Regions from separate parts of the Pantoea anthophila genome, predicted to be linked through region 1. Evidence: predicted binding sites of a transcription regulator. Region 1 holds the regulator's gene; the other holds the start of a gene.
What was found. Region 1 encodes LexA, which represses DNA repair genes until DNA is damaged. Its sites were predicted from a motif close to TNCTGTATGTACATACAGNA; they were not measured.

Region 1 (7,251 bases):
CGGCAATCAGCGATGGCATCACCAGCATGTGATGAATGTTGTTGCGGTAATAGGTCATCAGCACCGCCTGCTCACGCGGCAGAATGATGATGTCGCCAATGCTGTCCTTTTCACTCTCAAACTTGTTCATGCCCAGGGCGTGATCCAGCAGCGCTTCCGCAGAGAGATCGGGCAGGGTCGCATTCGGCGAGTAAGGCACATTGCGCAGCAACTGGGTATAGCACTCCAGCTGTTCAATCAACTGTTCGCGGGTAAGTGAGCGCTGACGTGAGGCAAGCAGGGCCGTAACACAGAGGTTCATGGCGTTAGCCGCGCCGGCTTCATTGATCCGCACCATCACGCGAGCCGCAATATCGTTCACGGTCGGGGTCAGCCAGCCAGGACGCTGTGGCTCAATCGGATCGATCGAGTCACGCCATTCCGGCACGCGCTTGTTGAGATAGTTAACCAGCGGCAGCGGTTCGCCAAAGTTAACGTAACCCTGACCGAGATTGCGCAGCTTACGCAGGCCACGCACCATCTGCATGAAGCCCTCTTTCTCTTTTGCCGCGCCGCGCAGCTCTTTGGCGTAAGTACCCACTTCCATCACATGCTCATATCCGATGTAGATCGGCACCAGCGTGATGGGACGATTGCCGCCGCGCAGCATCGCCTGCAGCGTCATGGCTAACGTGCCGGTTTTCGGGTCCAGCAGACGGCCCGTGCGTGAACGGCCACCTTCGACAAAGTACTCAACCGAGTAACCCCGGGTGAACAGCTCACCGAGGTATTCGCGGAATACCGTGGCATACAGCTTGTTGCCTTTAAAGGTGCGACGGATAAAGAAGGCGCCCAGACGACGGAAGATCGGACCGGCTGGCCAGAAGTTGAGGTTGATGCCTGCTGCGATGTGCGGCGGCACCAGGCCCTGATGATAGAGCACGTAGGAGAGCAGCAGATAATCCATGTGGCTGCGGTGGCAGGGCACGTAGACAATCTCATGACCATCCTGCGCCAGCTGGCGCACTTTTTCGCCGCCATTAACGTTGATGCCCTGATAGAGACGGCTCCAGAGCCAGCCCATCACCCGGTCAGTGACGCGAATCGCTTCATAGGAGAAGTTCGCCGCAATCTCTTCCATCATCTCGACGGCATTCTGCTGCGCTTTCTCATGGGAGATTTTTTTGCTGCGCGCCTCATCTTCTACTGCTTTTTCAATCGCTTTGGATTGCAGCAGGCGATTAAACAGATCCTGACGGGCCGGTAAACGCGGGCCAATCGCAGCCAGCCGCTGACGGGCAAAATGGATACGCGCGACGCGGGCCAGCTTCTGCGCGATCGACTTATCTGTCCCATGTTCCGTGGCCATACGCCGCAGCGACACGGTCGGCGAGAAGCGGACAAAGCTGTCGCGCCCATGCCAGATGACCGCAAAGAACTTCTGCACGCCGTTCAGCACCCGCAGGTGTGGTGTGGCTTCGCCCTGGACTTCACGTCCCGGTGCGCGGCCAAACATCACGGTGACGGGCAGCATCTGAATATCCAGCGTGGGATTATTGCGATGCAGGTCCAGGTAATCGTGGAAAATTTTCACCGATTCCACGCTGGGTACAAAATAGGGGAAGACGCGCGGGCCATCGTGGATAAAGACGTGGCGAGGCAGCAGGGAACCATCAATCTCCAGTGGAGAGAGCGGATCGGGCAGATGATGCCGCAGACACTGCGCGCGCAAAGTCAGTAAGTCAGCCTTCGAATCGTAAGGCAAAACATACATAATAGGTCGGGTCGGATCCAGACCATGTTCAGACACGGGATCGGCCGGAATGGCCTTACTCTTTACCAGAAACGAGAGTGGTAAATTAAGCAATTTATAATAAAGTTTACGCCAACCTGACATAGACAACATGAAGCCTCTTGTTAGCAAAGCGCCGCAAGCATACCAGAAAGTGCAGCGAAGATCTGTGGTGGTGCCAAATGCACGCAGCCCAGACATTGACGTCAATCCGATAAAAGGGTTCCCACACATGGCAAATAATGCCACCGGACTTATCAGAATAGTAAAAGCCGCCGGTTACTCCTGGCAGGGGCTGCGTGCCGCGTGGCAACATGAAGCGGCGTTTCGTCAGGAAGCCCTGGCTGCGCTGGCGGCGATCATTATCGCGTGCTGGCTGGACGTTGATGTGATCTCGCGCATCCTTATGATTGGGTCGGTGGTGCTGGTGGTCATCGTCGAAATCCTCAATAGCGCCATTGAAGCGGTGGTCGATCGCATCGGGCAGGAGCATCATCCGCTGGCGGGCCGGGCAAAAGATATGGGTTCGGCAGCGGTACTGCTGGCTATCTTACTGGCCCTGTTTGTCTGGATCGCGCTGCTCTGGACACATTTGCGATAAACCTTCCATAACGCGGCTCAGGCCGCGTTTTCCCTGACAATCGGTTTTCATTTCGCCAATACCTGTATATACTCACAGCGACTGTATAAACAACCAGGGGGCGGGATGAAAGCATTAACCAGCAGGCAGCAGCAGGTCTATGACCTGATTCGCGACCATATTACTTCAACAGGCATGCCGCCTACGCGTGCCGAGATTGCCGCGCAGCTGGGTTTCCGTTCGCCAAACGCGGCAGAAGAGCATCTGAAAGCGCTGGCGCGCAAAGGCGTCATTGAGATTGTCTCCGGCGCATCGCGCGGCATCCGTCTGTTAATGGAAGAAGAAGCCTCAGAAGGCATACCGCTGATTGGCCGGGTTGCTGCCGGTGAGCCCATCATGGCGCAGGAACATATCGAGACGCATTACAAAGTCGATCCGGGCCTGTTCAAACCTTCGGCGGATTTCCTGCTGCGCGTCAGCGGAATGTCGATGAAAGATATCGGGATTATGGACGGCGACCTGCTCGCGGTGCATAAAACGCAGGATGTGCGCAATGGCCAGGTCGTGGTGGCCCGCATTGACGATGAAGTGACGGTGAAACGCTGGAAAAAGCAGGGTGCTATCGTGCATCTGCTGCCTGAAAACAGCGACTTCGACCCGATTGTTGTCGATACGCGCGCCCAGTCGCTGACCGTGGAAGGTCTGGCCGTGGGTGTCGTACGCAACGGCGAATGGCTCTGATTCTGACGCCTGCGTGCATTCGCCTTTTCTGGTGCTATTCTGTCTGCCCTGATTTTGTCGCTGCCGCCTCTGCGCAGCGACACTGAGCACGGAATGGCGAATGCGCTTTATCACGGCAACCGATAAAAATCTCTGGCGGCTCGCGCTGCCCATGATCCTGTCAAATATCACCGTTCCCTTACTGGGCGTGGTCGATACGGCAGTGATTGGTCATCTCGACAGCCCCGTCTATCTTGGCGGGGTCGCGGTCGGGACGACCGTCACCAGCTTCCTCTTTATGCTGCTGCTTTTCCTTCGCATGAGCACCACGGGCCTGACGGCACAGGCCTTCGGGGCAGGCGACAAAGCGGCGCTGGCACGCGCCCTGGTCCAGCCGCTGATCATGGCGTTGCTGGCAGGTCTGCTGTTTGTCGCGCTGCGTTACCCCATTATTCAGCTGGCCACCCATCTGGTTGGCGGCGATCCTCTGGTACTGGCACAGGCCGGACTGTTTATTCAGATCCGCTGGCTCAGTGCGCCTGCCACGCTGGCGAACCTGGTGATTCTGGGCTGGCTGCTGGGCGTGCAGTATGCGCGTGCGCCGGTGATCCTGCTGGTGGTGGGGAACCTGGTGAATATCGTGCTCGACCTCTGGCTGGTCATGGGGCTGCACTGGGGCGTTGCGGGGGCAGCCACCGCCACGGCACTGGCGGAATATATCACGCTGGGCGTCGGTGGCATGATGGTCTGGCGGGTTCTGAAGCTGCGCGGCATTCCGTTCAGCCTGCTGAAACAGAGCTGGCGCGGTGACAGCGCCCGGCTGCTGCGCCTCAACCGGGACATTATGCTGCGCTCTCTTATGCTGCAGCTCTGTTTCGCCTCGCTGACCGTGCTGGGCGCCAGGCTGGGGCCGGAGGTGGTCGCGGTGAATGCCGTATTACTGATGTTCATTACCTTTACCGCCTACGCGCTCGATGGTTTTGCCTATGCCGTCGAAGCGTTTGCAGGCGAAGCGCATGGCGCAAAAGATGGCAGCAAACTGCTGCGCGTCTGGCACTCTGCCTGCCGACAGGCGGCGGCGGTGGCGCTCTTCTTCTCGCTGGTTTATGCCTTTACCGGCCCGCAAATCGTGATGCTGCTGACCTCTCTGCAGACAGTGCAGCAGGCGGCCGACCGCTATCTGGTCTGGCAGGTGATCATGCCGCTGATCGGCGTCTGGTGTTATCTGCTGGATGGGATGTTTATCGGCGCAACGCGCGGACGTGAGATGCGTAACAGCATGGTAGTGGCAGCCGCAGGCTATTTTCTGACGCTGCTGAGCGTGCCGGTGCTGGGCAATCACGGTTTATGGCTAGCGGTAACGGTTTTCCTGGCGCTGCGCGGCCTCTCACTGTGGCTCATCTGGCGCAGGCACTGGCGTCAGCACAGCTGGTTTGCGGCCTGAGCAGGCAGATCGTTTCTTGTCCGATAGTGATTGTTCCGCCGCTTATCCCCGTCGTCCGCGCTTTTTACCCTCATCCTGATGGTCATGTCCGCAGTTTTCGTGCTGCGTGCAGGCGTCTGCTTCCGCGCAGTTTTCGCATAAGCCATGGGCTTCGATCACACTGTGACGCAGGGCAAACTGCGCTTCACCCGCCAGCGTGGCGATAATCTTTTCCACGCCATGCGCCTGCTTCTCGGTGACGGCGGCGCAGCGGTCACAGACCAGCATGACTGACGTATGAGCCGGCGCCTCGAAATGGTGACACATCACGTAGCTGTTGTTGGACTCCACCCGATGCACAAAACCCTGCTCCAGCAGGAAGTCGAGCGCACGATAAACCGTGGGAGGTTTGGCCTGAGGTTCGCTGATTCGGAGCTGATCCAGCAGGTCGTAGGCACTGATTGAGCCCGGCTGTTCCGCCATCAGACGCAACACTTCAGCGCGCTGCGAAGTCAGACGCACACCACGTTGCAGGCACATTTTTTCGGCCTGAATCAAAATTTGCTGCGACGTCATGGTAGTCATGAAAATTCTCCGCTGAATAAGTGATGTTATTTTATCACATAACCTGTCAGGGTGCTGAAGCGCGTTTCTGTCTGTTAAAACAGCACAATTAGCCTGAAAAAACAGCGCCTGTGGAATTTTCGCTCCTCTCTATCTCAAATCTGACGAAAAAACCGATCCACCTGTAAATCAACCGGAGCAGAATTTTTTGTCCTTTTGCTTTGCATCTCACTGAGTTAAGAAGTAATGTTCAGAAAGACTTAATAAAAGTCTGACATTATTTGAAATTAGCCGGTCCGCTTTTAATAATTACACGCTAATTCTGGTCGTAAAACGTCCAATCCTTTGAATTAAGACACTGTTTCCTTTGAATTCACAGCAATAACGCGTTAGCCAGGGTTCACAATAGGGCTGACAAACTATTCAGTTGTTGAATGTATCAACGACACTTTCTCAGGTGATGGCAGGCAAATGGTGAAAAAATCCGCTCAACGCTCAGCGCTGATCTGTTCCGCTGCAGCGACCGCGCTTTTCCTTTCTTCTTCCGCCATGGCGGCAGGGACCTGGTATGATGCACGTAATGACGCCATGGGCGGCACCGGCGTGGCATCTTCTGTTTATGGCTCTGCAGTGCTGGCGAACCCGGCATTAATGACGCGTGCTAAATCTGACGATAATGTCAGCATTATTATTCCTTCAGCAGGCATTCAGGTAACGGACAAAGATAAGCTGATCGATAAAGTCGATGATATTACCGACACCGTGGATCGTTACCGCACGGTGCTGGGTAACCTCACACCAGCGGATTTCTTCCGTGCTAACTCTGAACTGCGTGCGGCCTCAGGCGATGTGGCAGATAAGCTCAGCGATTTGCGCGGTAACAAAGCCGACGGCAGTGCGGGTGCGGCCATAGCTGTTACGATCCCCAATGAAACGCTGCCTTTCGCCTTTATCGCCAAAGCCTACGGAACGGCACACGTCCGCGCCAACGTGGTCCAGAGTGATATTAACTATCTGCGTAGTATAGAAAACGGGGCGATTCCTCTTCCGGGCGATCAGAATAACCTTCGCTCCAGTGCGAACGGCTTAGCGGCGCTGGTTACCGATTATGGTGTGGCGGTGGCGCATGAGTTCACTGTCGCCGGTCAGCCGGTGTCGGTGGGCGTGACGCCAAAAGTGCAGAAAACCTGGCTCTATAACTACACTGCGAGCATCTATAACTACGACAAAAATGACATCAACAACAGTCAGTATCGCAGCACCGACACCGGCTTTAACGTTGATGCCGGTCTGGCGACCACCTTTGCTGAAAACTGGACGCTGGGGGTGACCGGACAGAACCTGGTTTCACGCGATCTGCAGACCCGGGAGGTTAACGGGTTCCGCGACACCTACCAGATTCGCCCGCTGGTCACCACCGGCCTGTCCTGGGATAAAGGTCCGTTTACCGTGACCGGCGATGTGGATCTCACGGAAACCAAACGCTTCAAAACTCAGGATAACAGCCAGTATGCGGCAGTGGGTGCGGAGTACCGCGTACTTGACTGGCTGCAGCTGCGCGCGGGTTATCGGGCGGACATGCGGTCTAACGACGAAAATGTGGCCACGGCAGGTTTTGGTCTGTCACCGTTTAACAAAGCTGTCCATCTGGATCTGGCTGGCTCCGTCGGTGCTAACAATACCTGGGGCGCGATGATGCAGCTGGGCTTTAACTTCTAAGCGGGTTATTCCGGCTCTCCGGGGGCGGGCGATGCACTATCGCCCGCCCTTGTGTTATCCTTGCACAGAATTCCATCACCCTTAATTACCGGATTGTCTGCGCTACATGGCTACTTTTTCTTCGCAACGCTTCTCCATCGCCCCTATGCTCGACTGGACCGATCGGCACTGTCGCTATTTTCATCGTCAGCTGACCGGCGACACCCTGCTCTACACCGAAATGGTGACGACCGGCGCGATCATTCATGGCAAAGGGGATTATCTGGCTTACAGTGACGCTGAACACCCGGTTGCATTGCAGCTGGGCGGAAGCGATCCGGCGGCGCTGGCGCAGTGCGCGAAGCTGGCGGAGCAGCGCGGCTACGATGAGATCAACCTGAACGTCGGCTGTCCCTCTGATCGGGTGCAGAATGGCCGTTTCGGTGCGTGCCTGATGGCCGAAGCCACTCTGGTCGCAGATGCCGTGAAAGCGAT
Region 2 (7,251 bases), 1.4 Mb from region 1:
GGTTGTACGACTTACGATCGTGCGGAAAGCTACGTGACTAAGCCAGTCGTTAAGGATGTTAAAAAGGGGATGACCCGCGATCAGGTTCGTCAGATCGCCGGTTCGCCTTCAACTGAAATTACCATGGTTCACGCGCGCGGCACCTGCCAGACGTATGTTCTGGGTCAGCGCGACGGTAAAGCACAGACTTACTTCGTGAGCTATAACGACACCGGCCGTGTTATGAACTACGGCTTCCAGAGCTGCGCGGAATATGACACCGATCCGCAGGTTCAGCAGTAATCGCTGCTTCTGAATGGTAAACGGCCCGTCTTCATGACGGGCCGTTTTTCGTTGGGGCACTGTTTCATGCCCTCCGGCGCGAAGAGTGGATGGCAAGCCTGCCGTTACAGACCTGCCGGGCGCGGCACCTCGACATAATCGCCGTCAATCTGCCGCTGGTAGTAGTGGCCATCCTGCACATAAAAACGCCTGCCGTTAAAATCCAGCACCCGCATCTCACCGCTGATCCGTGTCTCTGGCGGTGGCGCCACCACCACATACTCCTCACCGTGACGCTGATAATAGTTGCCGTTGAGCAGGTAGTAGGTCAGCCCGCCAATCAATACGGCGGTGGCGGCCTCGGGCAGAAAGCGCAACGGACCTGGCCCTCCCCAGCGCGGACCGGGGCCACCGTGCCGGCCCCATCCCTCATGCGGTCCCCATCCTCCTGGCGGGCCCCAGCCGCCGGGATGCGCAGAAGCCAGGGCGGGCGCTAAGAGTGTCAGCGTCAGAAGTGAGGCGATCATTTTTTTCATCGGGCATTCTCCACAGACGAGTGGAGGCAGAATTCGCTTTTTACAGAAGAAAGACAAGCGCTAAAGCGGCGGATTTTCGCCTGTTTACCACGCTTAACGCTTTCTTAACGGCGTCGCCATGAACAGGGAAGATTATGGAGAGCGGGAAGGGATTAACCTGGCGCGGATGCGCCAGGTTGAGCAGAGATTAGCGGTGCGCCAGTTCGGCGTGGTCGTCACTTTCCAGCACGCGCCTGTCGGTCAGGCCTAACCAGCGGCTGGTGAGTGAACCGGCGGTCATGGATCCATTGACGTTCAGGGCGGTACGGCCCATATCGATCAGCGGCTCGATAGAGATCAGCAGCGCAACCAGGGTCACCGGCAGGCCCATCGCAGGCAGCACAATCAGGGCGGCAAACGTCGCACCGCCGCCGACACCGGCCACACCGGCTGAACTCAGGGTGACGATCCCGACCAGCGTCGCAATCCACAGCGGATCAAACGGGTTAATGCCAACCGTAGGCGCCACCATCACCGCCAGCATGGTCGGATAGAGACCGGCACAGCCGTTCTGGCCGATCGTGGCACCAAAGGAGGCTGCAAAGCTCGCCACAGACTCTGGCACGCCCAGGCGACGGGTCTGAGTCTCTACGCTCAGCGGAATGCTGGCGGCGCTGGAGCGGCTGGTAAAGGCGAAGGTAATCACCGGCCACACTTTACGGAAGAAGCGCAGCGGGTTGATGCCGTTTACCGACAGCAGCAGGGCATGAACCGCAAACATTATCGCCAGGCCGAGGTAAGAGGCGACCACAAAGCTGCCCAGCTTGATGATGTCCTGCAGGTTAGAACCGGCCACGACTTTAGTCATCAGCGCCAGCACGCCATACGGCGTCAGCTTCATCACTAAACGCACCAGCTTCATGACCCACGACTGCAGGGTGTCAATCGCCACCAGCACCCGCTGACCTTTCTCCTGGTCATCTTTCAGCAGTTGCAGAGCGGCCATCCCCAGGAAGGCGGCAAAAATGACCACGCTGATGATGGAGGTCGGATTAGCACCGGTCAGATCGGCAAACGGATTTTTCGGGATAAAGGAGAGCACCAGCTGAGGCACGCTCAGGTCGGAGACCTTGCCGACATAGTTGCTCTGGATCGCACTCAGGCGTGCGGTTTCCTGGACACCCTGCACCAGACCTTCCGCGCTGAGGCCAAACAGACCGGTCACGAAGACGCCGACCAGCGCAGAAATCGCGGTGGTAAAGAGCAGTACGCCAATGGTCAGTACGCTGATTTTTCCCAGCGACGAGGCGTTATGCAGACGGGCGACCGCACTCAGAATCGAGACGAACACCAGCGGCATGACGACCATCTGCAGCAGCTGGACATAGCCATTGCCAACGATGTTAAACCAGCTGATCGACGCTTTGACCACGGCGCTGTTTTCACCGTAGATCAGCTGCAGCACCAGGCCGAACAGCACACCGATCACCAGACCGATCAACACTTTCTTCGACAGGCTCCAGCTATGGCGGCTGAAGCGGGAGAGTAATACCAGCAGCACCACGAAGGCCGCGATATTAAGCGTAAGAGGAAGGTCCATACCGAAACTCCAGAGTAATGCGGCCTGTCGTCCTGGAGAGGCCGCATAATGTTAATCACGAATTAAGACAGCAGGAATGGTAACAGCAGCCGGAGAGGCTGCCTTATATCCAAATGGCATGGTTTATAACTAACTGTTGATTTTTGCGGGTTTATTGCGCGGTATGACTGGAAATTAACCGTCCGACCCCATTCTGCAGCGTATCGAACAGCTGGGTCGGCCAGCCGTTTGCACCAAAGGAAGGCATTCCCACCGGAAACCAGAGCGCATAGCCCACCAGACCCAGACACAATACCCGCTCAAGCTGATTGCCTTTCTGGCTGCGCAGAATCGGCAGGCGGAAGCGCCAGCGGCAGGGCCACAGCAGTGGCACCCCCGCAGGCGTCAGCATATCGGCCACAATATGGCTGAGGTAGCCCAGGGTCAGGCCCTGTAAGACATCAGGCGGTATGGGGGACGACTTGGGCAGGTTAATCTGAAAAAGCCATAAACCGGCGGCCACCGCCAGCAGGCTATGGGTAAAGCCCCGGTGACCAAAAGCGCGCGCAATCGGCTGTGAGAGCCAGCGCAGCCGCTGTCCCAGCAGAGATTTAGGGTGATCGATGTCGGGCAACAGACATGTCAGCAGGGCTGAGGGAACGAGATGCCACCAGTCGGCCTGCGCCAGAACCGGGGTCAGCTCCGCACGTTTGGCAAAAATAGCGCTGGCAATGGCAAAAATGATGTGGCCTTCGCCCGTCATGATAGAACCTGGATGCTAAGAAACTGTCGATGCATCCAGTATAGGGATTTATCCAGTAAATGAGAACATGTGACGCTGTAACTAACAGTGAATTTTTTTACAGGGCGAGCCGCGGCATGTCACGGCTCACCCCGTCTTCTAGCGGGCCAGCCAGCCGCCATCAACCGCCAGCGTGTAACCATTAATATAGTCTGCTGCAGACGAGGCCAGAAAGACCACCGGCCCCATCATGTCATCCGGCACGCCCCAGCGGCCTGCCGGAATACGGTCAAGGATCTCAGCGCTGCGCGCCGCATCTTTGCGCAGGGGTTCGGTATTATCGGTCGCCATGTAGCCCGGCGCGATAGCATTAACATTGATGCCATGCCGTCCCCACTCGTTAGCCATCAGACGGGTTAAGCCCATGACAGCGCTTTTTGAGGCGGTGTAAGAGGGAACGCGAATGCCTCCCTGAAACGAGAGCATGGACGCAATATTAATGATTTTGCCGCCGCTTCCCTGCGCGATAAACCGCTGCGCGATTTGCTGTGATAGGAAAAACACCGTCTTGCAGTTGATGTTCATCACATCATCCCAGTCCTGCACGCTGAATTTCAGGGCATCCTCACGACGGATAATCCCGGCATTGTTGACCAGGATATCCACTCTGCCTGCCGCGGCGACCGCCTCTTCCGCGACCTGCGGGATGACCTCAGGAGACATCAGATCGGCTGAAACGGACCAGAAGCGGCGGCCAAGTGCTTCCACTTTATGCTGCGTGTCAGCCGGTTCGATGCGGTTGATGCCCACTATGTCGCAGCCAGCCTGCGCCAGCCCCAGTGCCATCCCCTGGCCAAGCCCGGTATTACAGCCGGTCACGATGGCGACTTTGCCTGTTAAATCAAATCTGTTCAGTACCATTCGGCTTGTCCTCCGCTTAACGCAGTTCGCTAATTCTGACCGCGTCCATATCATCAAAGACCTGATTCTCACCCACCATTCCCCAGATAAAGGCGTAACGCTGGGTACCGACACCCGCGTGTATCGACCAGCTGGGAGAGATCACCGCCTGCTCGTTATGAACCAGCAGATGACGGGTTTGCTGCGGCTCTCCCATCATATGGAAGACGGCGTGATCTTCGCTCATGTCGAAATAGAAATAGACTTCCATGCGGCGTTCGTGGGTGTGACAGGGCATGGTGTTCCAGAGACTGCCCTCATGCAGCCTGGTCAGGCCCATTGTGAGCTGACAGGTAGGCAACACGTCGGGCACGAAAAATTTGTGTATGGTGCGGCGATTAGCGCTTGCCGCATCGCCCAGCGTGGCGTTGACCGCCTCCTGCAGCGTGATCTTTCTGTCCGGAAAGGTGGTGTGCGCCGGTGCACTGTTGAAATAAAATTTTGCGGGCTGCGATGCGTCGAGGCTGCGAAACAGCAGATCGCGCGCCCCTTTGCCGATATAGAGCGCCTCTTCGTGACCGATTTCCCACGTTTTGCCATCCACCTCCACCAGACCCGGGCCGCCAATATTGATCATGCCCAGTTCACGGCGTTCGAGAAACCAGGCGACGCCCAGCTGTTTGCCCATCTCATCCCCCATCGTGACCGGCTGATTCACCGGCATGACGCCGCCCGTAATGATGCGGTCAATGTGGCTGTAGGTCAGGGTGTAGTGATCGGCGGTAAATATCTTTTCAATCAGAAATGCCTGGCGCAGTGCGTCAGTGTCGAGTTGTTTAGCGTGATCGCTGTGAATGCTCTGGCGAATGTCCATCTCGTGCCCCTCTGGAGTCAGGTTATTCATCCCCCGATCAGGGGACGATGTGGGCATCTTAGGCAGGGTGAGACAGTGATTCAATAAAAATGAAACGCTGTTTTAATTTTTTGAGATTCAGATCAACCGCAGAACGCCTGAGCAAAAAAAAGCCCGCTTAAAGCGGGCGGGGGGTCAGCCTTTCAGATGGGTCGGGCTAAGCTGCGTCAGGGTGTCCAGCCGGACATCCGCCAGCGCCCAGCGCGGATCGTCGCGGTGCTCAGCGGCAGGTACCACAATCGACCGCATGCGGGCCGCTTTAGTGGCGATCATGCCGTTAAACGAATCCTCCAGCGTGACGCAGTTCAGCGGATCGATTCCCAGACTGGCGGCGGCATTGAGATAGACCTGCGGATGGGGCTTGCTGTAGGGCAGGGCTTCTGCGGAGGAGAGCACATCAAAATAGTGGCGCAGATTAAAGATCTCCAGCACCTGTTCCAGCATCGCCATCGGAGAGGCGGACGCCAGGCCAATCTTCAGTCCCTGCTCCTGACAGAGTTGCAGCGCGGTTTCCACGCCCGGCAACAGGGGGCGGGTCTGATCCACCAGCGTCATGGCGCGCACGATAATCCGCTCCGTGACCTCCTGCTGCGACGGACCCTGCCACGGCAGCGTTTCGTACCACATCCGCACCGTCTGGTCGATGCGCAAACCCAGCGTGTCGGGCATTTCACTGCGACGTGACAGGTCAACATCCAGCGTTGAAAAGATATCCAGTTCAGCCTGATCCCACAGCGGCTCAGAATCGATCAGTAAACCATCCATATCAAACAGGGCGGCGAGGACAGGGCGGTGATAGGGCATCAGAGGTCTCCTTTTAAAGTCGGTTTTACCATAGCATCATTCCCGGCTGGCGCACGCTTCGCCCGTCGGCCACGCTTTATTTGGGAAATTTCTTCATTGGCAGGTAGACTTACGGCAAATCGGATTTCGGGTTCAGGAGATATTATGACCTATCAACAGGCTGGCCGCATCGCCATCCTTAAGCGTGTGGCAGGCTGGGTGCTCTTTCTGGTGGCGCTGCTGTCGACCATTATTTCGGTGCTGAGCTTTATGTTTAAGCACAGTGAGAAGCAGCCCGGTATCGACGCGGTAATGCTCGATTTTGTTCATGTTATCGTCGATATGCTTCGCTTTAACACCCCCTTCCTGAACATCTTCTGGCACAACTCCCCGGTGCCGGAATTTAATGGTCAGATGAACCTGGGATTCTGGCTGATCTACATCCTGATTTTTGTCGGACTGGCCCTGGAGTCATCCGGCGCGCGCATGGGGCGTCAGGCCCGTCATGTCAGAGAGGGCATTGAAGATCAGATGATCCTGGAGCATGCAAAGGGCAGCGAAGGGCGAAGCCGTCAGCAACTGGAAGAGAAGGTGCGCGTACCCCGTCACACCATCTTCCTGCAGATCTTCCCGCTTTACATCCTGCCCGTGGTCATTGCGGTAGCCGGTTATTTCGTGCTGTCGCTGCTCGGCTTTATCTGAGGGCGTCGTCAGGCCGGTCTGGCCTGACTGGCGCTCAGCGCATCCTCTTCCAGCAACTGGCCGATGGCGAACTGTGCGTCGTCCGGCCAGTGCCCGCCAAAGACGTTAGCCCGGTTAAGCAAATAGTAGAGCTGATAGACCGGCAGACGCTGCGAGAACCCATCCGGTAACGGCCAGACCGACTGATAGCCGTCATAAATCTGACGCGGCAGGTCGGGGTACCAGCTCAGCATGGCTAAATCGCACTCCCGGTCGCCCCAGTAGCAGGCAGGATCGAACACCCAGGGGCCACTGTGGCTGCTGGCACAGTTGGCTGGCCAGAGGTCGCCATGCAGCAGCGACGGCTGCGGATGATGGGAGGCCAGCACCCGCTGCACGGCGGCAATGATCAGCTCGGTATCCCCGTAGAGCACCCCTTTTTCTGCCGCCAGCTGTAACTGCCAGCCGATGCGCTGCTCGGCAAAAAAGACCGACCAGCGGCGCAGCCAGCTGTTGGGCTGAGGAGTCGTGGTGATGTTGTTGTCGAAATCGAGACCGAACTGTGTCTGCTCGCTCCACTGATGAAGGTGCGCCAGCTGCTGCCCGAGCCGCCAGGCACTCTGCTCATCAAGTGGCTGAGGCGGAATATATTCCAGCAGCAGGAAACTCTCCTCGCGGTGCTGGCCTACGCCATAGACCTCCGGCACGCGAACCGTGCCGGTGCGCGCCAGCAGCGCCAGCTGGTCAGCTTCCCAGGTGAAGAGTGACAGCCTGTCCCGGCTGTTACTTTTGACGAACACGTCGTGATCACCGTAGCGGATACGCCAGGTGGGATGGATGTCGCCGCCGGCCAGGGCGTGACGTTCGGTGATTTCGG

Region 2: OJ965_RS12840 (metal-dependent hydrolase) is a predicted target of LexA. The motif match lies at 3,140-3,159, and genes of this name have one in related genera.

What each region holds. Positions count from the first base shown of each region.
Region 1 is NZ_CP110473.1:3,652,047-3,659,297, reverse strand. It holds gene plsB (glycerol-3-phosphate 1-O-acyltransferase PlsB) at 1-1,876, opposite strand, end outside; gene OJ965_RS19570 (diacylglycerol kinase) at 2,004-2,372, shown strand; gene lexA (transcriptional repressor LexA) at 2,478-3,092, shown strand; gene dinF (MATE family efflux transporter DinF) at 3,193-4,515, shown strand; gene zur (zinc uptake transcriptional repressor Zur) at 4,558-5,079, opposite strand; gene OJ965_RS19550 (conjugal transfer protein TraF) at 5,530-6,777, shown strand; gene dusA (tRNA dihydrouridine(20/20a) synthase DusA) at 6,884-7,251, shown strand, end outside.
Region 2 is NZ_CP110473.1:2,204,928-2,212,178, reverse strand. It holds gene osmE (osmotically-inducible lipoprotein OsmE) at 1-282, shown strand, start outside; gene OJ965_RS12850 (DUF6515 family protein) at 387-797, opposite strand; gene OJ965_RS12845 (L-cystine transporter) at 985-2,376, opposite strand; gene OJ965_RS12840 (metal-dependent hydrolase) at 2,528-3,118, opposite strand; gene kduD (2-dehydro-3-deoxy-D-gluconate 5-dehydrogenase KduD) at 3,257-4,018, opposite strand; gene kduI (5-dehydro-4-deoxy-D-glucuronate isomerase) at 4,035-4,871, opposite strand; gene hxpB (hexitol phosphatase HxpB) at 5,046-5,714, opposite strand; gene OJ965_RS12820 (YniB family protein) at 5,859-6,395, shown strand; gene OJ965_RS12815 (fructosamine kinase family protein) at 6,404-7,251, opposite strand, start outside.